DNA from 3 places in the Mesorhizobium sp. P2_D5 genome. Region 1 is predicted to be linked to each of the others. Evidence: predicted binding sites of a transcription regulator. Region 1 holds the regulator's gene; each other region holds the start of a gene.
The links. Region 1 encodes LexA, which represses DNA repair genes until DNA is damaged. Its sites were predicted from a motif close to TGTTCNNNNTGTGTTCNG; they were not measured.
Positions count from the first base shown of each region.

Region 1 (10,437 bases):
GTCGGCTATGCTGGACGACGAGCACTTCTCGAAGACAGAAGCAGCATACAGGCTGCTGCGTCGCGATATCCTCACCACCCGTCTGAAGCCCGGCGCGCCGCTCAAGCTCAGCGCGTTGCGCAACAATTACGGCATCGGCTGGACACCGCTGCGCGAGGCGCTCTCGCGGTTGGAGGCCGAGCGCCTGGTGACCGCCATCAGCAATCGCGGCTTTGCCGTCGCTCCGGTCTCGCGCAACGAGTTGGAAGATCTGTCACGCGCCAGGTTGGTGGTTGAACTGCCACTGCTCCAGGAATCGATCGAGAAAGGCGGCCGTGAATGGGAGGACGCCGTCGTCGCCGCCCATTACCGGCTGTCGCGCAGCAGGACCGCGGTCGACGACCCGTCCGACGACGTGGTCGACGAATGGGATGAAAAGCACGAGGCTTTCCATGCGGCACTGCTCAGCGCGGCGGCGTCCCCCTGGCTGCTGACCTTCCACTCCACGATCGCGGATCAGTTGCGTCGCCATCACCGCTTTCTTGGCCTGGCGCCAACCTTGCGGGCGGCTGCCGGTCTCCTGTACGGCCACGAAGAGGCCATGGAGGCGTTGCGCCAGGCCGTCGCGATCGAACATCATACCGCGCTCATGGAAGCGGCGCTGGATCGCGACATCGAGCGCGCGAAAGCCCTGATGGTTGCCCACATCGGCTACACGCTGCATGTCTATGTCCATGCCGGCGACGGCAGCACAAACAAGCGGTAATGCGGCGAGGAACGATATGGGCAATTCCTCCGCCAAAGTTGGCATTTTGGCTCCCTTTCGTTCACGGGAGCCACGACCGGTGAAGTGAACCGAGCCCCCTTGTCGAGCTCCAGCATTAGCCGAGGCCAAGCCCGACACAGGGTGGGCAGCAGGCCATTAACCATAGCAATTTCAATCCAACCAAGCGCCCGGCGGTGGCAGGCAAGCGTCGATAGCGACCCACTGCCGGGGCGCCGAATAATTTCAGCCGCCTTAACAAGTTCATTAAACTTTAAACGGTTGCGGAACACAACTGGAACAGATAGTGTTTGTTCTGGGTTTGTTTTTCCGATTCTGGTTTTGGGTAACCTGGGGGCTGCCATGCTGACGCGCAAACAACATGAACTGCTGATGTTCATCCATGAACGGCTCAAGGAAAGCGGCATTCCGCCATCCTTCGACGAGATGAAGGAAGCGCTCGACCTTGCCTCCAAATCCGGCATACACCGGCTGATCACGGCGCTGGAGGAGCGCGGCTTCATTCGCCGCCTGCCCAATCGGGCGCGCGCGTTGGAAGTGCTGCGGCTACCGGATTCGATCGCGCCAGGCCTCAACGCGGCAAAGAAGTTCTCGCCAAGCGTCATCCAGGGCAGCCTCGGTCAAGGCGGCCTTGGCCGGCAACTCAAGCCTGCGTCTTCGCGGATGCCTTCGGCCGGCAATGACGACGACGTGGTTTCCGCCGTGTCGATCCCGGTCATGGGACGCATCGCGGCCGGTGTGCCGATCGACGCCATCCAGCACCAGACGCATTCGATCTCGGTGCCGCCGGACATGATCATGGGCGGCGAACACTATGCCCTGGAGGTCAAGGGCGACTCGATGATCGAGGCCGGCATCTTCGACGGCGATACTGTCATCATCCGCAATGCCGATACAGCCAGCCCGGGTGAGATCATCGTGGCGCTGGTGGATGAAGAGGAAGCGACGCTGAAGCGGTTCCGCCGCAAGGGTGCCTCGATTGCTCTCGAAGCCGCCAACCCGGCCTATGAAACCCGCATTTTCGGACCGGACAGGGTCAAGGTGCAAGGCAAGCTCGTCGGGCTGATCAGGCGCTACTGAGCAGGGCTTGCGACCGGCTTTTCGGGTTTGCGGTAGGGTGGCAGGCCCCTCGCCTCGCGCGAAAACTTGCGCTGCGTGTGCCAGGGCCGGTATGACCCGTCCACCGCGAAGCTGATCGTCGCAGGCGTGGTCGCCGATTGGCGATCGAAGAAGACGGCCGCGCTACCCTTGCGAGCCAGTTGTCGCTTGGTGATGACGAGCACAAGTGGATTGTGACAGGGGTCATAGGCCGTGGCGTCATTGATGACGATCAGGTCGGCGAAGCCGCAGGCCATCCAGGCGTCCTTTCGGTCTTCGACATGCGCGATGATCGCACCGGACGGATGCTTGGCGAGGCAAACGCCCGATGTGCAATAGAAAGGCGCGCCCGACGGCAGCTCGGCGGCATCGGCTATCTCGAATTGCCCGTCTCCTTTGCTGAACACTTCCGGCATGACGATGGTTTCGGATGTCAGCGCGCGTTTCCAGTTGTCGACCGTGAATTCGTTCGGGCGTGCCCGGCTGACGGCGAGTTCGCCAGCCCCGATCGGCAGCGCAACCAGCCTGGCGTCCTCGGAGATCAGCACGTCCGGTGCGCGCGTGTCCGAGACGGTCAACAGGCCGGCAAGCGCGAACGGAAGGGCTGCGAGCCGCAGCCATGTCGTCGCCACCGTCGCAATGACCAAGGCAATCGCCACCAGCAGGACGGACTGCTGCGAAATCAACCCGACCGCGTCGACCGGCGAGCGCTCGGAAATCCATCCGGACATGGCGATCATCACCGTCAGGCCTTTGCCCATCACGTAAAGAAAGGGGCCATCAGCGCCAAAGGGCATCGCCAGCGCACTGAGGACGGCGAAAGGCATCACAACCAGCGAGACGATTGGCATGATGGCGAGATTGGCGAACAGGCTGAGCGGCGACACCCGCTGAAAATGCCAGATGGCAAACAGCGCCGTAGCGCTGCCGGCGATGATGGAGGTCATGGCAAGGCCCCCCATCGCCAACAAGAATTTTCGCGTGAGAAAGCCAGGCAGAGATCGCCGTGGCGGCGGCGGACTCGTTTTCGCCGCACGATGATCAGACCAGCCGGCATAGGCACCGACCAGCGCCGCGGTCGCCGCGAACGACATCTGGAAACTTGGGCCGACCACTTCATGCGGCGACACCGCAATGACCGCGATCGCCGAGATCGCCAGGTTGCGCATGGTCAGCGCCGCCCGATCGAACAGCACGGCAATCAGCATCACCGCCAGCATGATGAAGCTGCGCTCTGCGGCAACGACGACGCCTGAGATGACAAGATAGGCGGCGATCGAGAAAAGCGCGGCGGCCGCGGCGTATTTCTTGACTGGCCGGCGCGCGGAAAAGTCCGGAAACAGGGCGAAGGCGCTGCGCATCAGCATCATGATTGTGCCGGCCACCAGCGCCATGTGCAGCCCTGAAATGGAGATGACGTGGTAGATGCCGGTGCGCCGCATCGCTTCGTTGATCTCATCGGGAATGCCGGCGCGCACGCCGACGATCAGCGCCGCGGCGATCTCGCCTTCGGCGCCACCGATACTGCCCCTGATATGGTCGGCGATGGCTTCACGGGCATTTTCTATCCCCGAGGCAAGGCGGGCTGACAGCGGAGTGTCGTCGTCATTGCCGGCGACAAGCTTTGGATTGCCGAGGAAAAACCCGCTGCCGCCAATGCCGGCGAAATAGCTGTCGAAGGAGAAGTCGTAGCTGTCCGGCCGCACCGGGCCGGTGGGCGGCAATAGCTTGGCGTAGCCGGTGACCAGCGAGCCTGGGGTTATCTCTGCCGGGATCTTTCGTGCCGAAAGCCGAACCCGCTCCGGCGCATAGCGCAATTTCGGCCTGGCTGTCGACGTCACGTCGATGGTCAGCCGGATGCGGCCGGACTCCATTCGGTCAAGCGAGACGACGCGGCCGGTCACTTGAGTCGAGATTTCCGAACCGAGCAACTGCGTTCCCGCCCGCCATGTCTCGACCTTGCCGGCGAGCAGGCCGAGCGTGCACAGCACCGCAGCCATGAAACAAAGATGGGCTTTCGGCCTGGAACGCGAGACGAACGCGCAGAGCCCCGTCAGAACGACGACCGCGACAGGCTTCGCAAAATCAGGTTCCACCGTCAGCGAAAAATAGCCGATCGCTCCGATCGCCAGACAGACCGGCACCAGCAGGAAGGCTACGCCTCGATCAAGCTCCAGGCCCGCTGCCGTGGCCACGCTGTGGCGCAGCCGAGGCAGCGATATCCGGCCGATTTGCCGGCGCACGCGCACGATCCTGCCAACTTCGGCAACAGGAGCGGGGGCGGAGACATCCGCTTGCAACGGCGGGTTGCCGGGGGCCGGCACGAGAGGTGATGGCAGCGGTAACGCAGCCGGCAGCGGCGTCGCAAACAGGGACCGTTCGCTGACGCCAATAGCGGCGTCCTCGCCCTGATCCGAGCCCCGGCCCCGTCCAGCCATCGGGTCTGCCCCTTGCGCCCTCGACACCCTATGCTACATGAACGCGCAACGCGCGAAAGTCCGCGCAACCACACCCCGCTTCAGATGGTTTCCGAGAGTTTCATGTCCGACAAGGTCGTCACCCGTTTTGCCCCCTCGCCCACCGGTTACCTGCACATAGGCGGCGCGCGCACGGCGCTGTTCAACTGGCTGTACGCAAAGCACACTGACGGCACCATGCTGCTGCGCATCGAAGACACCGATCGCGAGCGCTCCAACGATGCCGCGACCGCAGCCATTCTCGACGGGCTTTCCTGGCTCGGCCTCTCCTGGGATGGCGAGGCCGTCTCGCAGTTCGAGCGCGCGCCGCGTCATCGCGAGGTGGCCGAGGAGCTCGTGCGCATGGGCAAGGCCTATTACAGCTACGAGACGCCTGCCGAGCTCGAGGCAATGCGCGAGGCAGCACGCGCCAAGGGCCTGCCGCCCCGCTATGACGGCCGGTGGCGTGACCGGGACCCCTCCGAGGCGCCCGCAGGCGCCAAGGGCGCCATCCGCATCAAGGCGCCGACGACGGGCGAGACGGTGGTGCACGACCGTGTCCAGGGCGAGGTGCGCTTCCCCAACAAGGATCTCGACGACTTCATCATCCTGCGTTCGGACGGCAACCCGACCTATATGCATGCCGTCGTCGTCGACGACCACGACATGGGCGTCACCCACATCATCCGAGGCGACGACCATTTGACCAATGCCGCCCGCCAGACGGTGATCTACGACGCCATGGGCTGGGACGTGCCGTCCATGTCGCATATCCCGCTGATCCACGGCGCCGATGGCGCCAAGCTGTCGAAGCGGCACGGTGCGCTCGGCGTCGAGGCCTATCGCGCCATGGGCTACCTGCCGGAGGCGTTGCTGAACTACCTGGCGCGCCTCGGCTGGAGCCATGGCGACGACGAGATCATGTCGATCAAGGACATGATCTCCTGGTTCGACATCGGCGATGTGAACAAGGGCGCCGCCCGCTTCGACTTCGCCAAGCTCGAGGCGCTGAACGGCGTCCATATGCGCCGCATGAGCGATGCTGAGCTGTTCGACATCTTCATCGCCACCCTGCCCTATCTCGAGGGGGGGCCGGCGATGGCCGCGCGCCTCGACGACAGGAACAAGGCGCAACTGCTGGCAGCGCTGCCCGGCCTGAAGGAGCGCGCCAAGACACTGGTCGAACTTGTCGACGGCGCCGCCTTCCTGTTTGCCACCCGGCCGCTGCCGATCGACGACAAGGCGGCACTGCTGCTCAATGAAGACGCGCGCAAGATCCTGCGCGGCGCTCACGAAGCTTTGACGACCCTGTCAGGTGACTGGACGGCCACTGCGGCTGAAGCCGCCGTGCGCGACTATGCGCAGGCCGGCGGCCACAAGCTTGGCGCCGTGGCCCAGCCTTTGCGCGCCGCCCTGACTGGCAAAAGCACCTCGCCGGGTGTGTTCGACGTGCTTGCCGTGCTCGGCCGCGAGGAAAGCCTGGCGCGCATAGCGGATCAAATCGATTAGGAGCGAACTGGCCCAAGAAGATTGGCATTGAAAGGCGCGTTTCGCAGTGCAACATTAGGCCCTGGCCCAATCTGGCACGCACCTCCTAGAATGCGGTGGCGAATACGCGCATTGCGGTGATTTCGACGTGTCGCTCTGCGGAATTTTGCCTTTGCCGGCATGAGGAAACAAGAAGGAGTTTGCAATGACCGAAGCTGCGAAAAAACTGGATTTGGGCGGCAACACCCACGAGGCCACGGCAACGCTTGAATTCGCCGGCAAGACGCACGAGTTCAAGGTGCGAAGCGGCTCGGTCGGGCCTGATGTCATCGACATCGCCTCGCTCTACAGCACCACCGGCGCCTTCACCTACGATCCCGGCTTCACCTCGACCGCAAGCTGCGAGTCCGAAATCACCTTCATCGACGGCGACGCCGGCATCCTCTTGCACCGCGGCTATCCGATCGACCAGTTGGCCGAACACGGCGACTTCCTCGAGGTCTGCTATCTCCTGCTCTATGGCGAATTGCCGACCAAGGCGCAGAAGGACGATTTCGATTACCGCGTGACGCGCCACACCATGGTGCACGAGCAGATGTCGCGCTTCTTCACCGGCTTCCGCCGAGACGCGCACCCGATGGCGGTGATGTGCGGCGTCGTTGGCGCGCTGTCGGCCTTCTACCACGACTCCACCGACATCTCCGACCCCTACCAGCGCATGGTTGCCTCCATGCGGCTGATCGCCAAGATGCCGACGATCGCGGCGATGGCCTACAAATACCATATCGGCCAGCCCTTCATTTACCCGAAGAACGAGCTGAACTTCGCCGCCAACTTCCTGCATATGTGCTTCGCCGTGCCGTGCGAGGAGTACAAGATCAATCCGGTGCTGGCGCGCGCCATGGAGCGCATCTTCATCCTGCATGCCGATCACGAGCAGAACGCCTCGACCTCGACCGTGCGTCTTGCCGGCTCATCGGGTGCCAACCCGTTCGCCTGCATCGCCGCCGGCATCGCTTGCCTGTGGGGCCCGGCCCATGGCGGCGCCAATGAAGCGGCGCTCAACATGCTGGGCGAAATCGGCCATGTCGACCACATCCCGGAATTCATCGCTCGCGCCAAGGACAAGAACGACCCGTTCCGGCTGATGGGCTTTGGCCACCGCGTCTACAAGAACTACGATCCGCGCGCCAAGATCATGCAGAAGACGGCGCATGAGGTGCTGGGCGAGCTCGGCATCAAGGACGATCCGCTGCTCGATATCGCCATGGAGCTGGAAAAGATCGCGCTGACCGATCCCTATTTCATTGAGAAGAAACTCTACCCGAATGTCGACTTCTATTCCGGCATCACGCTTAAGGCGCTGGGCTTCCCCACCACGATGTTCACCGTCTTGTTCGCGGTCGCCCGCACCGTCGGCTGGATCGCGCAGTGGAAGGAGATGATCGAGGACCCGCGCCAGAAGATCGGCCGCCCGCGCCAGCTCTATACCGGTGCGCCGGAGCGTGACTACGTGCCGATCGCCAAGCGGTGATCGAGGCTTTCCGGATTGAGAAAGGCGCCCGTCAGGGCGCTTTTTTTATGTGACGAAGCACGACACCCGCCGCGATCTCGCCGGACGGCTTGTCGGTCGCCATGCGCCGGGTAATCTCGGCAAAACCTTGCTTCTGCCAGGCGCGCATCCCGCTGTCGGCAAACAGCGCTTCCAGTTGCCGGGTCAGATTGTTCGGCTTGACGTACTCATTATAGAATTCCGGGACCAGCGCCCGATCCGCGATCAGGTTGGGCAACAGCGCCGACCAGACGGACAACAGGTAAGGCGCCACGACGCGCGCGACGGGATCGAGTCTGTAGCAGGAGACCATCGGCACACCGGCCAGCGCCAGCTCCAGCGATACCGTCCCCGACGCGATCAGCGCCGCATCGGCCTTGCCGAAGGCCTGCCATTTGCGTTGGGTATCAAGGATAATCTCGGGTTTCTCATCCCACCGTGTGACCGAGGCCCTGACGAGGTCGGCGACATGCGGGACGGTCGGCAGCAGCAGCCGCAGGCGATGCCCGCGCGCATGCAGCATCGACACCGTCTCGCCGAACGGCTCGAGCAGCCGTCGCACCTCGCCGCGCCTCGAACCAGGCAGGACGAGCAGTGTCTTGACGCGATCCGGAGACGCAAGATCGCGCGGCAGATCCTGCGCCTTGGCAGCACCGAGCACGCCTGCATCATGGGTGAGGCGATGCCCGACATAGGTTCCGGGCGGGCCGCCCAGTCGTTCGAGTTCCTTCACCTCGAACGGCAGGATGCAGAGTACATGGTCGACATAGGGCTTCATGGCCACCGCCCTGCCCGGCCGCCATGCCCACACGCTTGGGCAGACATAGTGGATGATCGGGATCGACGGATTGGCCCCACGCACCTTCCTGGCGACGCGCAACGAGAAGTCAGGACTGTCGATGGTGACGAGGCAATCGGGCTTCTCGTCCGCAACAGTTTTGGCCAGCTGGTTGATCCGCCGCATCAGGCGTGGCAGGTCGCGTAGAATGGCGCTGAAACCCATCAGGGCGATCTCGCCGGCATCGAATGGCGACGTCAGTCCCAGCGCCTGCAAATGGCGGCCGCCGAGGCCGACGAGCTCCACCTCGCGCCTGGTAGCCTGCTTGAGCGAACGCACGATGTCGGCGCCAAGCAGATCGCCCGACTCTTCGCCGGCAACAATCGCAATCTTCAATGCCCTGTCAGGCATGATGCGGCTCCGTAGCGGCAGGCAGACCGATGACGAACAGGCCGAGGGCGTTGGCGCGCGCGACGGTTTCAGGGCCTTCGAGAACCAGCGAACGTCCCGCCTCGACGGCAATGCCGGCAAGCCCGGCCGCATGTACCGCCTCGATCGTCTGCGGACCGATGGAAGGAAGATCCGCACGCAGTTCCTGGCCAGGCTTGGCGCATTTGACCAGCACGCCGCGGGTCTTGCCCGCGATACGGCCGTGGCCACGCAACAGCTTCGCGCGATCAAGCAGTCCGGCTGTTCCCTCGATGCCTTCGAGTGCAATAGTGCGGCCACCGACTGCGATCGCCGCCTGGCCAATATCCAGCGCCCCAATCGCCTTTGCCGCTGCAAGGCCTGCCTCGATGTCGAGCCAGTCCGATTTGCGTGGCGAGGCCTTGGTCAGGACACCCTCGGCGGCGACGAGGTCTGGCACGATCTCGTGGGCGCCGACGATCTTTATGCCTCGTGCTTCGAGACCTCGTGCCACCACCTTCAGCAAGCCATCGTCGCCACGCGCCAGCGCCATGACCACCAGGGGAATCACCGCGAGCAGGCTGAGACTGGGCCGCAGCGCAAGCAATCGTGGCCTGCGCTTGATCTCGCCCGCAAGCACCAGGTGGGTAATCCGGTGCCGCCTCAACAAGGGTATCAGCGAGCCGATACCTTCCAGAGCGAGGCTTTCATGCTCATACCGGGAGAGCTCCGCCATGCGGTCCACCTCGCCTTCCATCAGGATGACAAAGGGAGGATGGCCTCGTTGCGCCGCACCGGCCGCGACTTCGACCGGCAGGCTGCCGCCGCCGGCGATGATGCCGACCCTGGCGCCCGATGGGAGATCAAGACCGGCTGCCGCGGTCTCAGCCTTCGTCATCGACATCGTCGCCATCGCCGCCCTTGAGCGACGGCACCGCATAATGCCGCTTGCCGCGACTGGTGATGAAATCGACGATCTTCATGGCGGTCGGCGACGACGCGAATTCGGCCTTGGCGAATTCGATGTTCTCGCCAACGGTGCGAGAGCGATCGAAGATCATCTTGTAAGCCTTGCGCAGCACATGGATTTCGGACCTCGGCAGGCCAGAACGCTTCAGGCCAATGATGTTGAGGCCGCGCAGACTGGCGCGATTGCCAACCGCGATGGCATAGGGAATGACATCGCCCACGATCGCTGAGCAGCCGCCCAGAAAGGCATTGTCGCCGACACGGACAAACTGATGAACCGCCGTCAGTCCGCCAATATAGACGTTGTTGCCGACCTCGCAGTGGCCGCCCAGCGTCGCTCCGTTGGCGAACGTCGCATTGTCGCCGACGACGCAATCATGGGCGATGTGGGCGTAGGCAAGGAAATTGCCATTGTCGCCGATCGTCGTCTCCCCGCGGCTGGAATCGGTGCCGAGATGCATGGTCACGCCTTCGCGGATCGTGCAGTTCGTGCCGATGACCAAAGTGGTGCGGCCGCCCTTGTGCTTGGTGTTCTGCGGCGGCCCGCCCAGTATTGCCATCGGGTAGACCTTGGTCGAGGCACCGATGGTGGTCGCGCCCATCACCGAGACATGGCTGACCAGTTCGACGCCGTCGCCGATCACCGCATCGGCGCCGACATGACAAAACGGCCCAATGCGCACGCCTTGACCGATTTGGGCGCCCTCCTCCACGACAGCGGAAGCATGAATGGATGTCTTGATTTTCATAAGCATTCGATCGTCAGTCGCTGGTGACCATCATGGCTGAAATCTCGGCCTCGGCCGCCTTGGCGCCGTCGACCATGGCTTCACAAGCGAACTTCAGCAGGTTGCCGCGTTTCTTGATTTTCTTGACATGGATCCTCAACTGGTCGCCGGGAACGACCGGTTTGCGGAATTTGGCA
Region 1 covers NZ_JBFUEE010000004.1:251,023-261,459, forward strand. Annotated here, with positions in the region: gene AC1DYW_RS18915 (GntR family transcriptional regulator) at 8-745, shown strand; gene lexA (transcriptional repressor LexA) at 1,106-1,843, shown strand; gene AC1DYW_RS18925 (ComEC/Rec2 family competence protein) at 1,837-4,299, opposite strand; gene gltX (glutamate--tRNA ligase) at 4,402-5,826, shown strand; gene gltA (citrate synthase) at 6,011-7,339, shown strand; gene lpxB (lipid-A-disaccharide synthase) at 7,371-8,546, opposite strand; gene AC1DYW_RS18945 (LpxI family protein) at 8,539-9,441, opposite strand; gene lpxA (acyl-ACP--UDP-N-acetylglucosamine O-acyltransferase) at 9,428-10,261, opposite strand; gene fabZ (3-hydroxyacyl-ACP dehydratase FabZ) at 10,275-10,437, opposite strand, start outside.

Region 2 (10,437 bases), on a different contig from region 1:
TGATGCCATGCATGTGCTGCCGGAACTGGCGGGGCTCGGCCCACTGCTCGAGGCGTCGCGGCGCGGCGTGCTGTTTTCCAGCCGCACCAGCAAGGAGCTGGCGCCGCTGATGGAAGAGATGATGCAGGCGCAAGGCGTGCGCCGCATCGAGCTGTTCATGATGATATCGGGCCTGCTCAGCCGGGCCCAGGAGTTCCAGCTGCTCGCCAGCGCCAGCTACCGGCCCGATCCCTCGGGCTATATGACCGCCGGCATGAACAAGGCGTTGGCATATATCCGTGAAAACCTGACGCAGTTGTTCGACGAGACGGATCTGGCGGCCATTGCCGGCCAGTCGACCGGCGCCTTCTCACGCTCGTTTCGCCGCCACACCGGCATGTCGCTGGTGCAATATGTCAAGCGGCTGCGCATCAACCTCGCCTGCCAGATCCTGATGAGCGACGAGCAGGCCTCGATCACCGACATCTGCTACGAGGTCGGCTTCAACAATCTGTCCAATTTCAACCGGCAGTTCCTGGCGGAGAAGGGCATGCCGCCCTCGCGTTTCAGGCGCCTGCTGGCCGACAACATCAACGCGGGAAAAGCCGCTTAACGGAGGAGCCAGGGAGGAACCAAGGGAGGAACCACATTTTTCGCCTGACAACGTGGCCCGCATAACGCGGTCCGCGATGGAGAGCGCTTGTCCTAGAAATCCTTCGTCAGCGGAGGATGTCGGCGCGGCCAAGAGGCCGGTGCCGGGCCCTGGTTCCCAATTGCAGTTGGGGCGAGGGCGGAGGCGTGTCTTCACAACAAAGCAGTCAACGACCTTCTTACAACCATATCCAGAAACGGAGAAGACCGAATGACCCGATTTTCATCTTCATTGAAGTCCGCCGGCATGGGAGCAATTGCGCTGTCGCTGTTGGCCGGCACCGCCGCGATCGCAAGGGCCGCCGAGGTCACCGACGCCACCGTCGCCTTCCTGATGCCCGACCAGGCCTCGACCCGTTATGAACAGCACGACTATCCCGGCTTCGCCGCCGAGATGAAGAAGCTGTGCCCGGGCTGCAAGGTGCTCTACCAGAACGCCGATGCCGACGCCTCGCGCCAGCAGCAGCAGTTCAACTCGGTGATCTCGCAGGGCGCCAAGGCGATCGTGCTCGATCCCGTGGACTCGACCGCCGCCGCTTCGCTGGTCAAGCTGGCGCAGAGCCAGGGCATCAAGGTCATCGCCTATGACCGGCCGATCCCGACCGCACCGGCCGACTTCTATGTCTCGTTCAACAATGAAGGCATCGGCAAGGCTATCGCCGACTCGCTGGTCGCGCATCTGAAGGCGCTGAAGGTCGATCCGGCCACCGGCGGCGTTTTGCAGATCAACGGCTCGCCGACCGACGCGGCGGCAGGCCTGATCAAGAAGGGCATCCATGAAGGCCTCGACAACAGCGGCTACCAGATCCTGGCCGAATTCGACACGCCGGAATGGGCGCCGCCGAAGGCGCAGCAATGGGCCGGCGGCCAGATCACCCGCTTCGGGCCCAAGATCCTCGGCGTCGTCGCCGCCAATGACGGCACCGGTGGTGGCGCCATCGCGGCCTTCAAGGCAGCCGGCGTCGATCCGGTACCCCCGGTGACCGGCAACGACGCGACGATCGCCGCCTTGCAGCTGATCATCGCCGGCGACCAGTACAACACCATCTCCAAGCCGAGCGAGATCGTGGCGGCAGCTGCTGCCAACGTCGCCATCAAGCTGCTTTCGGGCGAGACGCCGAAGGCCGAGATGACGCTCTACGACACGCCCTCGCAGCTGTTCACGCCGGCGGTGGTGACGCAGGAAAACCTGAAGGCCGAGATCATCGACAAGAAGATCAACACCGCGGCCGAACTCTGCGTCGATCGCTACGCGGAAGGCTGCAAGAAGCTGGGCATCGGGAACTGACCGCGACCCTTGCCCCATTCCGCTCCCTGGCCGAAAAATAGGTTGGAGCCCCATCCCGAATACATCGGGCTGGAGCTCTGGCGGCGGCCAGGCAGCGCCCACCCGCTTTTTGAACCGGTCCTTTCTTGAAAGGTATTCCAGGCATGATCGATACCCCGGATGAACCGGTTCCGACAGGCGAGCTGGTGCTCAGCCTGCGCGGCATTTCGAAGAATTTCGGCGCCGTCTCGGCGCTCACCGACATCGATCTCGATGTCCATGCCGGCGAGGTGGTGGCGCTGGTCGGCGACAACGGCGCCGGCAAGTCGACGCTGGTCAAGATCCTCGCCGGCGTGCATCAGCCGAGCTCCGGCACCATCAGCTATCGCGGCAAGCAGGTGACGCTGGCCGACCCGAGTGCGGCGCTGACGCTCGGCATCGCCACCGTGTTCCAGGACCTGGCGCTGTGCGAGAACCTCGACATCGTCGCCAACATCTTCCTCGGCCGCGAGCTCAACCCGCTGCGGCTGGACGAGGTGGCGATGGAAGTGCGCGCCTGGACGCTGCTGAACGAGCTTTCGGCGCGCATCCCCAGTGTGCGCGAAGTGGTTGCGTCGCTGTCGGGCGGCCAGCGCCAGACGGTGGCGATCGCCCGCTCGCTGCTGCTCGAACCCAAGCTGATCCTGCTCGACGAGCCGAGGGCGGCGCTTGGTGTCGCACAGACGGCCGAAGTGCTCAACCTGATCGAGCGGGTGCGCGACCGCGGGCTCGGCGTCGTCATCATCAGCCACAACATGGAAGACGTGCGCGCGGTCGCCGACCGCATCGTCGTGCTGCGGCTTGGCCGCAACAACGGCATCTTCACCCCAGACGCCTCGAACCAGGAGCTGGTCAGCGCCATCACCGGCGCGTCGAACAATTCGGTGTCGCGACGCGCCGAACGCCGGCAAGCGCGGCAGGATCAAACCCAGGAGCCACACCCATGAGCCGTCAAGTCGAACAGGCAGCTCCGCCGCAGCTCGACCGCGCCGACGTGCGCGTCAAGCACGAGGCGGGCTTGAGCGGCAGCATCCGCGCCTTCGTCGACCGCGTGCGCTCGGGCGATCTCGGCTCGCTGCCGGTCATCGTCGGGCTGGTCATCATCTGGACGGTGTTCGCCAGCATCAATCCGATCTTCCTGTCGAGCAGCAACCTGGTCAATCTGCTGTTCGATTCCTCCACCGTCGGCGTCATTGCGCTCGGCATCGTCTGCGTTTTGATGGTCGGCGAGATCGACCTGTCGGTCGGCTCGATCAGCGGCTTTGCCTCGGCGCTGGTCGGCACGCTGTGGGTCAACCAGGGCTGGCCGGTGGCGCTCGCCATCCTCGCCGCGGTCGCCGTCGGCGGCTTCATCGGCGCGCTCTACGCGCTGCTGTTCAACCGGCTCGGCATGCCGAGCTTCGTCTCGACGCTCGCAGGACTGCTCGCGGTGCTCGGCCTGCAGCTCTACATCCTTGGCTCCACCGGCTCGATCAACCTGCCTTACGGCTCGAACCTGGTTAATTTCGGCCAGCTTCTGGTGATGCCGAAATTCGTGTCGTTCGGGCTGGCGGCTGTGCCCGGCATCGTCATGCTGATCACCGGCCTGCGCACCGTTGCGCGCCGCCGCGCCGCCAACCTGTCGGCACCCTCGACCGGCGGCATCGTCACGCGGGCGGTGGCGATCACGATCGTGCTCGAACTCATCGTCTTCTACCTCAACCAGGCGCGCGGCATCCCGTGGATGTTCGGCCTGTTCGTCGGCCTGGTCATTGCCATGCACTACGCGCTGACGCGGACGAAATGGGGCCGCTCGATGTCGGCGGTCGGCGGCAATCGCGAGGCAGCGCGGCGCGCCGGCATCAATGTGCGGCTGATCTATTCCAGCGCCTTCGTGCTGTGCTCGATGCTGGCCGCTTTCGGCGGCGTGCTGTCGGCGGCCCGGCTTGCGTCGGCCAGCCAGCAGGCCGGCACCGGCGACGTCAACCTCAACGCCATCGCGGCGGCCGTCATCGGCGGCACCAGCCTGTTCGGCGGCCGCGGCAGCGCCTATTCGGCACTGCTCGGCATCATCGTCATCCAGTCGATCGCCAGCGGCTTGACGCTGCTCGATCTGTCCTCGTCGCTTCGGTACATGATCACAGGCGCCGTGCTTGCCATAGCAGTCATCGTCGACTCGCTGGCTCGCCGTTCGCGTGTTTCCCATGGCCGGGCCTGAACCCATCAACAGGAAGAGAGCTATGACTCAACTGTCCGGAAAAGTTGCGGCCGTCACCGGGGCGGCGTCGGGGATCGGCCTCGAATGCGCAAGATACATGCTGGCGGCTGGCGCCAGCGTGGTGCTGGTCGACCGCGCCGAGGCGACGCTGAACAGCCTGTGCGCCGACCTCGGCCCCAAGGCGATCCCGCTGGTGATCGACCTGATGCAGCCATCAAGCGTCGCCACCATGATGCCGCAGATCCTGGAAAAGGCCGGGCAGCTCGACATCTTCCATGCCAATGCCGGCGCCTATGTCGGCGGCGAGGTGCTGACCGGTGATCCAGACACCTGGGACCGCATGCTGAACCTCAACATCAACGCCGTCTTCCGCTCGATCCACGCGGTGTTGCCGCACATGGTCGAGCGCAAGACCGGCGATATCATCGTCACCAGTTCGATCGCCGGGCTGGTTCCGGTGGTCTGGGAGCCGATCTACACCGCGTCCAAGCATGCCGTGCAGGCCTTCGTCCACACAGTACGCCGGCAGGTGGCCAAGCACGGCCTGCGCGTCGGTGCCGTGGCGCCAGGCCCGGTGGTGACCGCGCTGGTCGACGACTGGCCGAAGGCCAAGCTCGAGGAAGAGCTCGCCGCCGGCGGTCTGATGCAGCCGCGCGAGGTCGCAGAGGCAGTGATGTTCATGCTGACCCGGCCGCGCAACGTGACTATCCGGGACCTGGTGATCCTGCCGCAGAGCAATGATCTTTAAGGGAGTAGGGGAATAGGGGAGTACGGGAGTAGGGGAGTACGGGAGTAGGGGAGTAGGGCAGTATGTTGTTCTGCGGTCCAAAGTCCGGGCTCAAATCTAGTCGCTATTCGCCTGCTGCCTATTCCCCTACTGCCTGCCTTACTCCCCTACTCCCCTAACCGAAGGTTTCCCCATGCCCCATTATCTCGGCATCGACGTCGGCACCGGCAGCGCGCGGGCAGGGGTGTTCGACCAGGCGGGAAACCTGCTTGCCTCGGCCAAGCACGACATCGAGGTCTGGCGCGAGGCCGGCGACATCGTCGAGCAGTCGAGCCACGACATCTGGCGGGCGGTCTGCATTGCCACCCGCGCCGCTGTCGCTGAAGCCGGCATAGCGCCCGAGGCGATCGCCGGCATCGGTTTCGACGCCACATGTTCGCTGGTGGTGCTGGGTGAGGGCGGCGTGCCGTTGCCGGTGGGTCCGTCCAACAATCCAGAACGCAACATCATCGTCTGGATGGACCACCGCGCGATCGAGCAGACGCGCCGCATCAACCGCAGCGACGCGGCGGTGCTGAGCTATGTCGGCGGTGTCATCTCGCCTGAGATGGAGACACCGAAACTCCTATGGCTTGCGGAAAACATGCCCGCCACCTTCAACGCGGCCTGGCAGTTCCTGGACCTCGCCGATTTCCTGACCTGGCGGGCGACCGGCAGCCTTGCCCGCTCGGTCTGCACGGTGACCTGCAAATGGACTTATCTGGCGCATGAGAGCCGCTGGGATGAGACCTATTTCCGCAACATCGGCCTCGGCGCGCTGGCCGACGAGGCGTTTGCGCGCATCGGCACCGAGATCGTGCCGGCGGGAGCATCGCTGGGCGGCGGACTGACCGCGCAGGCGGCGGCCGACCTTGGCCTCGCCCCCGGCACCGCGGTGGCGGCCGGGCTGATCGATGCGCATGCCGGCGGTGTCGGCACGGTCGGGGCGCGCGGCGATTTCGGCAGTGTCCTGTCGCGCATGGCCTATGTCTTCGGCACCTCGGCCTGCACCCTGTCGTCGACCGCCGAACCGGCCTTCGTCGACGGCGTCTGGGGTCCGTATTTCTCGGCCATGGTGCCGGAGCTGTGGCTGAACGAGGGTGGTCAATCGGCGGCAGGTGCAGCCATCGACCATCTGGTGCGCATGCACCCGGCGGCCGGCGAAGCCGCGGCCAGGGCGCAGGCCGAAGGGCTCGGCCTCAGCGCCTGGCTGTCGCTGCAGGCGCAAGGCCGTGGGGGCGCCGCAGCAATGCCGGCGCTGGTCGGCGAGATCCATGTCGTGCCGGAATTCCTCGGCAACCGCGCACCTTTCGCCGACCCGGATGCGCGCGCGCTGATTGCCGGGCTCGATCTCGACACCAGCCACCAAAGCCTGGTCGGGCTGTATGTCGCCGGCGTCTGCGGGCTGGGCTACGGCGCGCGCCAGATCGTGCGGGCCGAGCATGAGAAGGGCATCCCTGTCGACACCATCGTCGTCAGCGGCGGCGCCGGGCAAAGCCCGCTGGTGCGCCAGCTGCTGGCCGACACGACAGGCATGGTGGTGGTGGCGTCGACCTCGCCGGAGCCGGTGCTGCTCGGCTCGGCGATGTTGGGCGCCGTCGCCGCAGGAGCATACAAGGACCTGGTGACGGCCATGGCGGGCATGTCGGAACTCGGCGAGGTCTATCATCCCAACGCTTCGCTGTCTGGCTGGCACGCCAAGCGTTTCGCGGCGTTCGAGCAGTTGCAGCAAGCCGGCAAGGCGATCAGAGGCTGAAGCAGGCAGCCACAAGAATGGCGTTGAATGGCAGAGGAACACACGTGCGCCTAGGCTGTCTGTCGTCGTCTCATTGAACAGACTGGATGAGCCATAGGAGAGCCAGAAGGTTGGCGAGCGACATGCCGGCCGGGCCGAAGGTTTTCATCCGATCATCGATCGTGGCGCCTATGATCGCATCCCCAGCCTGCACAAGGATCATTATCCAGGCGATGGCTTCAAGCCATTCCGTCGAACCCGTAAAAAACGGCACGGCGCTTGCGACCACCAAGGCCACGCTGCGTGCACAACCGTAGAAAGCTATTGTCCGGGCGTTGCCGGTTTCGTTCATGGCGGCAGCCAAGGAGAAACCGAGACTGACGACCGCGCTGAGAGCTGTGACTGACGCGCAAACGATGAAGGCTGTGAACATCGCATTCCATGGCTTGTGGCCGCTGCACCTTACTCGAATAGCCAGGGCCTGAAATCAAGTCACTCTTTTGCTGCTACCAGTTACAACTTGCGCGGTCATATGCAGGGCACGATTGGCTTCGGCGGCCCTCAGAGCTCCTTCTGCGCCAATTCCCTGAATTCGTCGGGCACGGAGCGTGCGGCCTCCAGCGCCACCGTGCCGTAGCCGACCGCCTGCTTGCCAAAGCGCTCGCGGATCTTGTCGATGGCGCGGTCGGCACCGAAGCGTGCCAGGCCTTTTCGAGTGCCCGGACGGCGCTTCTCATCGGCGAGGCCGAGCGGCAGTTCGAGTTGCAGCTCGGCACTTTCCTCGAGATGCGAGACCGAGATCGCCAGCAGCGAGATCGTCTTCTCGTAAGGGTGGTCGGCAAGCGCGCCGCGCACCAGGTCGCCGGCGATCTCGGCCAGCATCGCGGTCGCCGCGATCGGCTGGTCAAGCGTGATCGAGCGCGTGACGGCGCTGAGATCGGCAAAGCGCACGCGCACCGTCACCGTGCGGCCGGGCCTTGCCTTGGCGCGCAGCCGGCTGGCGACGCGGTCGGCCAGATGCAGCAAAGTGGGCACGATGACCCCTGCAACGGCGGGCTTCTGGCCGAGCGCAGATTGCGCGCCGGCCGAGTGCGCCCGGCGCTTCGTCTCCAGTTTGCGCGGGTCGCGGTTCCATGACAGCGCCGACAACTTTTCGCCGGCGGCGGGACCGAGCAGCCGCATCAGCGCGCCGCTGTGCGTCCTGGCCAGCTGGCCGATGGTCTCGATGCCGATTTCGGCCAGCCGCGCCTTCGTCGCCGGGCCGACGCCCCACATCAGCCCGACCGGCAGGTCGTGCAGAAATGCGATCTCGGTGCCTGGGTCGACCACCACCAGCCCGTCGGGCTTGGCGACCTGCGAGGCGATCTTGGCCAGATGCTTGGTGCGCGCCACGCCGATCGAGATCGGCAGGCCGAGCTCTGCCCGGACGCGGCGGCGGATGGTCGTGGCGATCTCTTGCGGGGATCCGAACAGGTGAGTGCAGCCCGCGACATCGGCAAAGGCTTCGTCGATGGAGATGCGCTCAACCACGGGCGTGAAGTCGTCGAGCACCTTGATCGCCGCGTCGCCCAGGCGCTGGTAGTCGCTGAAATTGCCGCCGACGAAGATCAGCTGCGGGCAGAGTTCGCGCGCCTTGCGTCCGGGCATGCCGCCGCGCACGCAGAAGGCGCGGGCCTCGTAGGAGGCGGCAAGCACGACGCCGCCGCCGACCGCAATTGGTTTGCCGCGCAGCGACGGATCGAGCAACTGCTCGACCGAAGCATAGAAGGCGTCGAGATCGGCATGCAGGATGGTGGCTGTCGTTTCCATCCAGACCGCACATCCGCAGTTGCTGATAGATTGGAACATATAGAGAACAAAGCGCGCACGACTGTCAAGCTGAATGTCGGCGTCCGGTGCTATCAGCCGCGTTCTTCAGCACAAATTGTTCAGGCGACGTCGGATCGCGGTTTTCAACAACGTCTTTAAGACAGGCAACGACACCGTCAGCACACGCCAGAGTGCGGAAGGAGGACGACATGACCGACCACATCATCGCGCCTTACACGGATTGGTTTGAAGCGCACAAAGCGCATCTCGAGAAAGAAAAGGCGTTCACGCGCCAGCGTCAACAACTCGCGGCGGACCGGCGGGCACTGCCGTGGCTGCGGATCGACAAGCCCTACGAGTTCGATACGACCCAGGGAAGGAAATCGTTGGCCGATCTCTTCAAGAACCGCAGCCAGTTGATCATCTATCACTTCATGTTTCCGCCCAATGCAGACTATCGGTGCACCGGCTGTTCATTCCTTTGCGACCACATCGACGCCGCCAACCAGCATCTGATGCATCACGACGTCTCCCTGGCCGTCTGCTCGCGCGCTCCTCTCGCCGAGCTACTGGACTTCAAGGCGCGGATGAATTGGCAGTTCGACTGGGTGTCGTCATTCGGAAGCGATTTCAATTTCGACTTCCAGGTATCGTTCACCGAGGACCAGATCAACTCGGGCAAGGTGTTATTCAATTTCGAGGAGGTCGCGATATCAGGCAGAGATCGCGGTGGTGCTACCGTTTTCTACAAAGATGATGATGGCAAGATCTATTGCACTTTCCAGGTGCGGGGCCGTGGTGGCGAGAACCTGATCGGGACCTATAGCTATCTCGACCTCACTCCCGTCGGCCGCAATGAAAATGGGCCGTCACATACGCTGGGCGATTGGGTCCGTCTTCACGATCAGTATGATGGTCGATGATTATCCATTTATCGCCGCACAGTTAGCCAACGCCCTGCCTTGGCCTCCGGGCGTCTTTCATAGCTTCGGCGATCATGTGTTCGCCAGATGCTCCGCCCGCAACGCTGCCTTCATCTGGTCCAGCGCAGCATCACCGCCGGCCGCCAATTCGTCGGCGATCCGGGACAGCTTGTCATCGGCCCTGCGGTGCTTGCTGCCCCAGGCGCCGAGCGTCGCCAGCACGGGCAGCAGGTCGATGCCGGCCTCGGTCAGCCGGTAGATCGTTTTCAGCCCGTGTGTAGGGTCTTCGCTGCGGGTGAGGATGCCTTCGTCCTGGAGCGTCTGCAGCCGCTCGGCCAGCGTGCGCGAGGAGATACCTTCGTCGGACTGCAGGAATTCCCGAAAATGCTTTTTCCCGGCGAAGATCAGGTCGCGGATGATGAGCAGCGTCCAGCGGTCGCCGAGCAGTTCGAGCGACAGGTTGATCGGACAGCCGGACTTTCCCTTGGTCGACATGTCTATGGTTCCATTTTTAAATCAATTTACTATTGACATCATTCTCCGCCGTGCGTCAAATGGTTCCAGAAGTAAATCATTCGTCAGTGTCGGACAAACCGGAGAATGGCCATGAAAAAACTGATCCTGCAGATGCAGATGTCGGTCGACGGCTTTGTCGGCGCCGACGAGGATCATCACTGGCAGCTCTGGGAATGGGGCGACGACAGCGCCTGGGACGACGAGCTGAAGCGGGACTTCAACGCCGTCTTCGCCGGCGTCGACACCATCCTGCTCAGCCGCAAGATGGCCGAGGAGGGTTACCTGACCCATTGGGGCAATGCGGCGAAGAAATTTCCGCACGATCCGTTCTATGCCTTTGCGCAACGCGTCGTCGAAGCACGAAAGGTGGTGCTGAGCGACAGGCTCAAAGCCTCGCGGTGGGAGCGCACAACGGTGGCGAGTGGCGACCTGCCGCGCGAGGTCAAGGCGCTGAAGGCAGGCGAGGGCGGCGACATGGCCGTCTTCGGCGGCGCCGGTTTCGCCTCCTCACTCATCGCGGCAGGGCTGGTCGACGAGTTCCAGTTGTTCGTCAAC
Region 2 covers NZ_JBFUEE010000003.1:481,463-491,899, forward strand. Annotated here, with positions in the region: gene AC1DYW_RS15555 (helix-turn-helix domain-containing protein) at 1-592, shown strand, start outside; gene AC1DYW_RS15560 (ABC transporter substrate-binding protein) at 842-1,918, shown strand; gene AC1DYW_RS15565 (ATP-binding cassette domain-containing protein) at 2,062-2,883, shown strand; gene AC1DYW_RS15570 (sugar ABC transporter permease) at 2,880-4,133, shown strand; gene AC1DYW_RS15575 (SDR family oxidoreductase) at 4,156-4,881, shown strand; gene AC1DYW_RS15580 (FGGY-family carbohydrate kinase) at 5,054-6,655, shown strand; gene AC1DYW_RS15585 (hypothetical protein) at 6,726-7,067, opposite strand; gene dinB (DNA polymerase IV) at 7,196-8,443, opposite strand; gene AC1DYW_RS15595 (DUF899 domain-containing protein) at 8,653-9,366, shown strand; gene AC1DYW_RS15600 (winged helix-turn-helix transcriptional regulator) at 9,439-9,861, opposite strand; gene AC1DYW_RS15605 (dihydrofolate reductase family protein) at 9,973-10,437, shown strand, end outside.
Region 2: the regulator LexA is predicted to act here: its motif matches at 8,475-8,492, upstream of dinB (DNA polymerase IV).

Region 3 (10,437 bases), on a different contig from region 1:
CTCTGTGGCCGCGTCGCCGGAGCCTGCCCAGTGAGCCCGCGCCTCGGCCCTCTGCCGTTCCATGGCATTGGTGAAGCCGGCCAGATCGACCGAGATGCTGCGCTGGCGCAGCGCGTCCTGCGTCAGATCGAGCGGGAAGCCGTAGGTGTCGTAGAGCTTGAAGGCCGTCTCGCCATCCAGCATGTCGCCGGCGCCCAGTTTTTCCGTCGCCTCCGAAAGCAGGCCGAGGCCACGCACCAGCGTCTTGCGGAACCGCGTTTCCTCGAGCTTCAGGGTCTCGGTGATCAACTGCTCGCCGCGCACCAGTTCCGGATAGGCCTGGCCCATCTCGCGCACCAGGGCCGGCACCAGGCGCCACATCAAGGGATCGCGGGCACCGAGCAACTGTGCATGGCGCATGGCGCGGCGCATGATGCGGCGCAGCACATAGCCACGGCCTTCGTTCGACGGCAGCACACCATCGGCGACCAGGAAGGACGACGAGCGCAGATGATCCGCAATGACGCGGAAGGACGCGACCGTCTCCTTGTCGGGACCGTGCCCGATGGCGGAAGACGCCGCGTCGATCAGGTGACGGAACAGATCGGTCTCAAAGACGCTTTCCACCCCTTGCAGGATGGACGCCATGCGCTCCAGGCCCATGCCGGTGTCGATCGACGGGCGCGGCAGATCGATGCGCTCCTCCTTCGTCACCTGTTCATACTGCATGAACACCAGGTTCCAGAATTCGAGGAAACGGTCGCCATCCTCCTCCGGGCTGCCGGGCGGGCCGCCCCAGATGTGTTCGCCGCGGTCGATGAAGATCTCCGAGCACGGCCCGCACGGTCCGGTGTCGCCCATCGCCCAGAAATTGTCCGAGGTCGCGATGCGAATGATGCGGTCGTCGGAAAACCCGGCAATCTTCTTCCAGAAGCCCGCCGCCTCGTCGTCCGTGTGATAGACGGTGACCAGCAGCTTGTCCTTGTTGAGCCCGAATTCCTTGGTGATCAGGTTCCAGGCAAGCTCGATGGCGCGCTCCTTGAAATAGTCGCCAAAGGAGAAATTGCCGAGCATCTCGAAGAAGGTCAGATGGCGCGCGGTGTAACCGACATTGTCGAGGTCGTTGTGCTTGCCGCCGGCGCGGACGCTCTTCTGCGCGGTCGAGGCGCGCGAATAGGGCCGCTTCTCCAGGCCGGTGAAGACGTTCTTGAACTGCACCATGCCTGCGTTCGTGAACATCAGCGTCGGATCGTTGCGCGGCACCAGCGGGCTCGACGCGACGATCTCGTGACCCTCCTTGCGGAAGTAGTCGAGAAAAGTCGACCGGATCTCGTTCACGCCACTCATGAATGCTGCCTTTTCGAGAAAACCGCCGGCAAACCGGCGGAAAATGGGCTCTGGGTCTCAAAGCGCGTCGCGCTGAAAAACGGATTCAGTCGACGCGCTTCAAGTTTTTGCTTCCATGCATGTCGCTGTCCCAAAACCGCTGCGCACTTTTGGGCGACATCCATAAGAAAATAGACTTGGCCTTTTAGCGGTCGCACCGCACCCTGTCCAGAAACACGGAATTGGTCCAAATCGCGCGCTTGCCGACCATCGGCGCCGGCCGCAAAATGAAAAACCGCCGGCTCGAAAGCCGGCGGTTTGGGACGCAAAAAACACTGAACTCAATTACATAAGCCTGAGATAATAGAACAGGATTATGGCCGATCTTCGGCCAGCATCCCGTGCACGAAGTTGTTACATCGCGCCGGATTCCTCCTCGAAGCCGTCGTCGCCGCTCTCGGCGCCGCCATTCTCGAGGAATTTCTCGGCGATCAACCCGGCATTCTGCCTGAGCGCCAGTTCGATCTCGCGCGCCGTGTCGGGATTGTCGCGCAGGAACAGCTTGGCATTCTCGCGGCCCTGGCCGAGACGCTGCGAATTGTAGGAGAACCAGGCGCCCGACTTCTCAACCACGCCGGCCTTGACGCCGAGGTCGACCAGTTCGCCGGTCTTGGACACGCCCTCGCCATACATGATGTCGAACTCGACCACCTTGAAGGGCGGCGCCAGCTTGTTCTTGACCACCTTGACGCGGGTTTGGTTGCCGACGACCTCGTCGCGGTCCTTGACCGAGCCGATGCGGCGGATGTCGAGGCGGACCGAGGCGTAGAATTTCAGCGCGTTGCCGCCCGTCGTGGTCTCGGGCGAACCGAACATGACGCCGATCTTCATACGGATCTGGTTGATGAAGATGACCATGGTGTTGGAGCGCGAGATCGAGGCGGTCAGCTTGCGCAGCGCCTGGCTCATCAGGCGGGCCTGCAGGCCGGGAAGCGAATCGCCCATCTCGCCTTCGATTTCGGCGCGTGGCGTCAGCGCCGCGACCGAATCGACCACCAGTACGTCGATGGCACCGGAGCGCACCAGCGTGTCGCAGATTTCCAGCGCCTGTTCACCGGTGTCGGGCTGCGAGATCAGAAGGTTTTCCAGATCGACGCCAAGCTTGCGGGCATAGACCGGATCGAGCGCATGCTCGGCATCCACAAAGGCGCAGATGCCGCCCTTCTTCTGGGCTTCCGCAACAGTGTGCAAGGCAAGCGTCGTCTTGCCCGAGCTTTCCGGCCCGTAGATTTCGATGATGCGGCCGCGCGGCAGGCCACCGACGCCAAGCGCGATGTCGAGGCCAAGCGAGCCGGTCGGCACGGTTTCGATCTCGACGACCTGCTCGTTCGCGCCGAGCCGCATGATCGAGCCCTTGCCGAAAGCCCGCTCGATTTGCGACAGCGCCGCATCCAGAGCCTTTGATTTGTCCACCGCTTTGTCCTCTACCAGCCGCAAAGAATTCTGAGCCATGATACATCACCCCTTGGTCGTCAATGAAGGCCGGACAATCCGTAATCCCTGCCCATTTGTACCTTTTTTGTTCTTGTTTGGCAAGAGGGTTCAAGTACCTGAAAGGCAATCACTATCCGGATTTGTTCTTTTTTTGTCCCAAGAATCACATCAGGAGCGCACCTCGCATTGGGCCAGTCGGCTCGATTGTTTCGATCTGCCGAATCGCCGCCCCGCATGCGAAGCTTCGTTAGTTAGCGTAGCGCTTGTGCGGCCGGAATAACAAAGGTCATATCGCCGGCATGGTGAAATCTCCAAGAATCCTGGCCGTGGGCGGCGCCCATATCGACCGGCGTGGCCAGGTGTCCGGCGCTTACGTGCCGGCCGCGTCCAATCCGGGCACGATGCGCGAGGACGTCGGCGGCGGCGTCTTCAATGCCTTGCGCAGTGCGGTCCGGCGCGGTGTTTCGGCCTCGCTGCTGTCGGTGCGCGGCGGCGATGCCGCCGCCGATACGGTTTCACGGGCCATCGCCAAAGCGGGGATTACCGACCTCTCGGCGGTGTTCCTCGATCGCACGACGCCAAGCTATACGGCGCTGATCGACAGCGAAGGCGAACTGATCGTCGGCTTTGCCGACATGGCGCTCTACGAGCTGGCGTTTCCCAAACAGGTCAGACGCTCGAAGGTGCGCGAGGTACTCGCTGCCGCCGATGCCGTCTTCTGCGACGCCAATTTGCCGACGGCCGCACTGGAGCGGCTCGTGGCACTCGCCGCCGGCAAACCCGTCTTCGCCATTGCCATTTCGCCGGCCAAGATCGTGCGCCTGAGGCCGGTGCTCGGCAATCTGGCCGTCGTCTTCATGAACCAGCGCGAGGCCGTCGCACTTGCCGGCCTGGACAGTGCGGCCTCCGGGCAGGACATCGTCGACGGGCTGAAACGTGCCGGGCTCAAAAGCGGCGTGGTGACAGCGGGCGGCGCTCCCATGCTGGGCTTCGATGAAGCCGGCACCTTCTCGATCCTGCCGCCGACGCCAAGAAAGGTCGCCGACGTCACCGGCGCCGGCGATGCGCTGGCGGGAGCGACGGTCGCTGCCTCGCTTCGCGGCATGCCGTTGCGCGCGGCCCTGCGCGAAGGCATTGCCGCGGCGACGCTGGCCATCGAAAGCGCCGACGCCGTTCCCGATTTCACCACGGCTGATTTCACCGAGGCGCTGGCTCTTGTGCCAGATGCGCAGGAAGTGGCATGAGACCGGCCAGTTCATAGTGCCGGAGTGTTTTCGCGTCCAAGTGGAGACGCATCGCGCCGGATTGGAGATCAGGATGACACCAGAAACCGCCCGTCCCTTCATCGATATCCATGCGCCGGTTGCACAGGCCTTGGCCGCCGGGCGGCCGGTGGTGGCGCTGGAAAGCACCATCATCACCCATGGCATGCCTTACCCCGACAATGGCGCCATGGCGGCCGATGTCGAAAAGATCATCAGCGACGGCGGCGCCGTGCCGGCCACGATCGCCGTGGTTGGCGGGCGCATCAAGATCGGGCTTTCGGACGGCGAGCGCGAATCCCTCGCCATGACCGGCGACGCCATGAAACTGTCGCGCGCCGACCTCGGCTTCGCGGTTGCGCAAGGGCGCACGGGCGGCACCACCGTCGCCGCCACGATGATCGCGGCGCATATGGTTGGCATCAAGGTGTTCGCCACCGGCGGCATCGGCGGCGTGCACAAGGGGGCGGAAAAGAGTTTCGACATTTCCGCCGACCTCGACGAGTTGGCGCGCACGCCGGTCATCGTCGTGTCGGCCGGCGCCAAGGCCATCCTCGACATCGAAAAGACGCTGGAAGTGCTGGAAACGCGCGGCGTGCCCGTGGTTGGCCATGGCTGCGAGACGATGCCGGCCTTCTGGTCGCGGCATTCGCCCTTCCGCGCGCCGCTGACCTTGCACCGACCGGAAGAGATCGCGCATTTCTACCAGACCCGGCATGCGCTGGGGCTCGCCGGCGGCATGCTGATCGCCAATCCGGTGCCCGAAAACCACGAAATCCCCGCCGAAGAGATGGCCGGCTATATCGAGGCCGCGCAGAAGGCCGCCGAAGCGCTCAACGTGACCGGCAAGGCGGTGACGCCGTTCCTGCTGTCGAAAATCCTGGAACTCACGGGCGGAAGGAGCCTGAAGACCAACATCGCGCTGGTCGAGAACAACGCAAGGCTGGCGGCGAAGATCGCGAAGGCGCTGTAGTTCGCCACGAGGGCTATTTCCCCGCCCGCCGCCCGGCCTCATAGGCGCGGCGTGCCCAGAGCGTCATCTCGTCGGGATCATCAAAAGCGCTGTCGGGAATGTTCCAGTAGGGCATCGAGACCAGCTTGCCGTGCCGGGACCCGGTATAGGTCCACTGCCGGCAGCCTGCCGCCTCGAAGTCCGGCGCGCTTTGCTCGTCGGCCTTCAGCATCAGTTCGCCGCGCAGCACGACGGCGATGATGACACCGTCGAAATAGATGCCCTTGCCGCCGAACAGTTTGCGGATGCTGACCGGACCAAGGCCCTCGAACAGTTCGGCGATGCGTTCGTTGTCCATGCCGCGATCATGTCACCGGCATTTGACATTGTCATCGCGCAACCAAGATCATGCTGACAGATTGAGAACATCCGTCGGAGTCGTTTTGTCATGCCGCTTCTGCTCAAGGGGTCCTGCCGTTGCAATGCCGTTCGTTTCGAGGTGGAGAGCCACACGCCGGCGCCGTTCATGCTGTGCTACTGCTCGATATGCCGCAAGCAGCAAGGCGGCGGCGGCTTCGCCATCAATCTCGGTGCCGACAACGAGACCCTGAATATCAAGGGCAAACGAAACCTCGGCGTCTACCGGGCCGAGATCGAGGACGACGAGCATCCGCGGTGCGAGATATCGACCGGCGAGCGCAATTTCTGTCGCAAATGCGGGTCGGCACTGTGGCTCTACGACCCGACCTGGCCGGATCTGGTGCATCCCTTCGCCTCGGCGATCGACACCGATCTGCCGGAGCCGCCGAGCAAGGTGCATCTGATGCTGAAATACAAAGCCAACTGGGTCGAACCCGTGATTGGCAAGGACGACAGGACGTTCGACGTCTATCCGGAGGAATCCATCGCCGACTGGCACAAGCGAACGGGCATGTGGGTGGATTAGCGTTCGTCGCCCTGGCGAGGGGAAATCTCAGGCCGAGGCGCGCGCTTCCGCAAGAGCCTTCAGGTCGGCCGGCTTCAGCTCAACGGATTCGCCGCAGCCGCAGGCCGAACTCTGGTTCGGGTTGTGGAAGGTGAAGCCGGTGCGCAGCGTCGTCTGCTCGAAATCCATCTCGGTGCCGAACAGGAAAAGGGCAGCCTCGGGCGCCACATAGACATGGGCGCCATCACGCTCGATGTGGTCGTCCTTGGTGTTGGGTTCGGTCACCAGATCGACCGTGTATTCCATGCCGGCGCAGCCGCCCTTCTTGATGCCGAGGCGAATGCCATGCGCGTTGTCGCGGGTGGCGACGATCTCGCGCACCCGGTCGGCGGCCTTTTCGGTCATGGTGATGACGGCAAAGCGTCCCATCTGTTCTTTCTCCATTCCGTGCAGGTTCAAGGCCTGCCGAACGATTCCTCACCTAAAATGGTGAAGTTTTACCACTGGCGCAAGGGCGCCAACCTTTGTGAGGCTAGTACCAGCCCACCGCGACCTGCGCCTCTTCCGACATGCGGTCGGGCGTCCACGGCGGGTCGAAGGTCATGTTGACCTCGACGCCGGACACGCCTTCAACGGCGCCGACGGCATTTTCCACCCAACCGGGCATTTCGCCGGCGACCGGGCAGCCCGGCGCGGTCAGCGTCATGTCGATCTTGACCGAGCGGTCGTCCTCGATGTCGATCTTGTAGACGAGGCCAAGTTCGTAGATGTCGGCCGGGATTTCCGGGTCATAGACCGTCTTCAGCGCCGAGACGATGTCGTCGGTCAGCCGCGCCAATTCGTCGGCGGGAATGGTCGAAGCAGACACCACGCTGTTGGCGGCGGCTTCCGGCGTGGTTTCGGCAGCGATGCTCACATCATCCATGGTCGTCACCCAAAAAACTTGCGCGCTTTTTCAAGCGCCTCGGCCAAAGCATCGACTTCGGCCCTGGTATTATACATGCCGAACGATGCCCTGCATGTGGAGGTTACGCCAAAGCGTTTCAACAGCGGCTGGGCGCAATGCGTGCCGGCGCGCACGGCAACGCCTTGCCTGTCTATCACCATCGACACGTCATGGGCGTGAATGCCTTGCAGTTCGAAGGAGATGATGGCGCCCTTGCCGGGCGCGTCGCCGAAAATGCGCAGCGAGTTGATGGCGCGCAGCCGCTCATGCGCATAGGCCTTGAGGTCTTCCTCATGCGCGGCGATGCGCTCGCGACCGATTTTTTCCATATAGTCGAGTGCAGCACCGAGCCCGATCGCCTGCACGATCGGCGGCGTACCGGCCTCGAAGCGATGCGGCGGCTCGTTGTAGGTGACGATGTCCTCCGTCACCTCCTCGATCATCTCTCCGCCGCCCATGAACGGCCGCATGCCAGAGAGAATGTCCTTCTTGCCATAGAGCACGCCGATGCCCGACGGGCCGTAGACCTTGTGGCCGGTGAAGACGAAGAAATCGCAGTCGAGATCCTGCACGTCTACGGCCATGTGCACGGCGCTCTGGCTGCCGTCGACGAGGACGGGAATTCCACGCGCATGCGCAATGCGCACGATCTCCTTGATCGGCGTCACCGTGCCCAGCGCGTTCGACATCTGGGTGATGGCGACCAGCTTGGTGCGATCGGTCAGCCGCTTCTCGAACTCCTCGATGTGGAAGGCGCCGAGATCGTCGACCGGCACCCAGACCAGTTTGGCGCCCTGCCGCTCGCGGATGAAATGCCACGGCACGATGTTGGAGTGATGCTCCATGATCGACAGTACGATCTCGTCGCCCTCGCCGATGTTGGGCATGCCATAGCCATAGGCGACGCTGTTGATCGCCGAGGTCGTGTTCGAGGTGAAGACGATGTTGTCGGTGCTTGGCGCATTCAGGAAGCGGCGCACCGTTTCGCGCGCCTTTTCGTAGGCGTCGGTCGCCGCATTGGAGAGGAAATGCAGGCCGCGATGGACGTTGGCGTATTCCTGGGAATAGGCGTGCTGGATGGTGTCGAGCACCACCTGCGGCTTCTGCGCCGAGGCGCCATTGTCGAGGTAGACCAGAGGTTTGCCGTAGACCTCGCGCGACAGAATCGGGAAGTCGCGGCGGATAGCCTCGACGTCGTAGGGGATGTTTTCGACTTTCTGGTCCATCGTCTGTCTTTCGATACCCGGGCTCCCGCGTCAGCCGGCCCTTCGCTATGGCTCCGGGCGTTCGTCGCTCAAAAAGCCAAATCGTTGGCTTTTTGTCGGCTACGCCGACCGCTCCTCACCCATGTGTCACAAACCAGTCGTCGAGCTTCGCTTCGAGCGCGTCGACGATCGTCTCGTCGTCCAGTTCCTCGATCACCTCGGCGACGAAGGCTTTGACCAGAAGGCCGCGAGCGGTCTTCTCGTCGACGCCTCGCGCCATCAGGTAGAACAGATGGTCGTGGTCGATTTCGGTGACCGTCGCGCCATGGCCGCAGACGACATCGTCGGCGAAGATTTCAAGCTCCGGCTTTGTCGAGAACTCGCCATCGTCCGACAACAGCAGCGTGTTGCAGGCCATCTTGGCGTTGGTCTTCTGCGCGTACTGGTGGACGTTGATGCGGCCCTGGAAAACGCCGCGCGCCTTGCCCGTCACCACATTGCGGATCACTTCCGTCGAGGTCGTATGCGGCACGGCGTGGTCGAGCACCATGGTCACGTCGGTATGGGTGTCGCCGGCCAGAAGATTGATGCCGCGCAGTTTGAAATCGGCGCCTTCGCCGGTCGTCCTGACCATGACCTCCTGGCGCACCAGCCTGCCGCCGGCGTTCATGACGAACAGCGTCAGTTTCGCGTTCTTGCCGACATGGGCCTTGAACTGCGCCAGATGCGTTGCCGTCTCCGGCTGCTCCTGGACGATCAGCCACGTCACCTCGGCGCCTTCGCCGAGCACGAGCTGGCTGACCGAGCTCGTCAGTGCCGCGCCCTCGCCGGCCTGACGCTCGACGATAACGGCCTTGGCGGCAGCGCCAACGCGCGCCATGAGGCGCACATGGGTCTGGCCGCCGGCCTGCAGGTTCTGCAGTTCGATCGGCTTTTCCAGCTCGGCGCCATCGGCGATGTCGACAAAGTAGCCGTCGGCGACGAAGGCGGTGTTCAGCGCACCGATGGCGTCATCGCTGCCATAGGGATCGAGCCCCGGTGCTGCGCTGCCGTCAGTCAGTTTTTCCGACAGGCGCTGCACGGTGACGCCATCGACGGCCGGCGTCTTCGCGTCGGACTTGCCGTTCAGGATCGCCAGCACGGCGGAGCCTTCCACGATCGGTGCAACAGCCTTGGTCATGGCGGCCGGATCGAAGTCCGGCACCGCGTTCAACAGGCGGCGCAGATCGGTGTAGTGCCAGGATTCGATGCGCCGTGTCGGCAGGCCGTGCTTGATCGCCTCGATGGCGTCGTCGCGCTTGAGCATCACCGCGCCGTCGCCCGGCAGCAGCGACAGCCGGTCGCCGAACGCGTCGATCAACGCTGTTTCGGCCGGTGTCCGCTGGGGCTGAGTGTGCATATTCATCAGTTTGACCTTGCCTTCTGGCATCTCACGCGGCTTCGCCGATCACACCGGCATAGCCATTGGCTTCCAGATCGAGCGCCAGCGACTTGTCGCCGGACTTGATGACCTGGCCCCTGTAGAGCACGTGCACGGTGTCGGGCACGATGTGTTCGAGCAGGCGCTGGTAATGGGTGATGACCAGGAACGCACGGTCGGGCGCACGCAACGCATTGACGCCATCCGAAACGATCTTCAGCGCATCGATATCGAGGCCGGAATCGGTCTCGTCGAGCACGCAGAGCTTCGGTTCCAGCAACTTCATCTGCAGGATCTCGGCACGCTTCTTCTCGCCGCCGGAGAAGCCGACATTGAGCGGCCGCTTCAGCATCGCCATGTCCATGCTGAGCGAAGCAGCGGCTTCCTTCACGCGCTTCAGGAATTCCGGGATCTTCAGCGGCTCTTCGCCACGCGCCTTGCGCTGCTCGTTCATCGCAACCTTCAGGAATTCCATGGTCGCTACGCCCGGTATCTCCATCGGATACTGGAAGGCGAGGAAGATTCCGGAAGTGGAGCGCTCGGCCGGATCCATTTCGAGGATCGACTGGCCATTGTAGAGGATGTCGCCCTCGGTCACCTCATAGTCCTCTCGGCCGGCGAGGATATAGGACAGCGTCGATTTGCCCGAGCCGTTCGGCCCCATGATCGCGGCGATTTCACCGGCTTTCACCGTCAGGTTCAAGCCGCGGATGATCTCGGTGCCGTCATCGACGATGCGGGCGTGCAGATTTCTGATCTCAAGCATTCTTTGTTTCCTGAATATTTGTCCGGTCAGCCGACCGAGCCTTCGAGCGAGATGCCGATCAGCTTCTGCGCCTCGACAGCGAATTCCATTGGCAGTTGCTGGATGACGTCCTTGACGAAGCCGTTGACGATCAGCGCGATCGCTTCCTCTTCGGGAATGCCG
Region 3 covers NZ_JBFUEE010000009.1:175,746-186,182, forward strand. Annotated here, with positions in the region: gene alaS (alanine--tRNA ligase) at 1-1,326, opposite strand, end outside; gene recA (recombinase RecA) at 1,720-2,817, opposite strand; gene AC1DYW_RS29845 (carbohydrate kinase family protein) at 3,099-4,043, shown strand; gene AC1DYW_RS29850 (pseudouridine-5'-phosphate glycosidase) at 4,117-5,034, shown strand; gene AC1DYW_RS29855 (TfoX/Sxy family protein) at 5,048-5,371, opposite strand; gene AC1DYW_RS29860 (GFA family protein) at 5,462-5,959, shown strand; gene sufA (Fe-S cluster assembly scaffold SufA) at 5,987-6,367, opposite strand; gene AC1DYW_RS29870 (SUF system Fe-S cluster assembly protein) at 6,471-6,863, opposite strand; gene AC1DYW_RS29875 (cysteine desulfurase) at 6,869-8,110, opposite strand; gene sufD (Fe-S cluster assembly protein SufD) at 8,226-9,494, opposite strand; gene sufC (Fe-S cluster assembly ATPase SufC) at 9,520-10,275, opposite strand; gene sufB (Fe-S cluster assembly protein SufB) at 10,302-10,437, opposite strand, start outside.
Region 3: the regulator LexA is predicted to act here: its motif matches at 2,875-2,892, upstream of recA (recombinase RecA).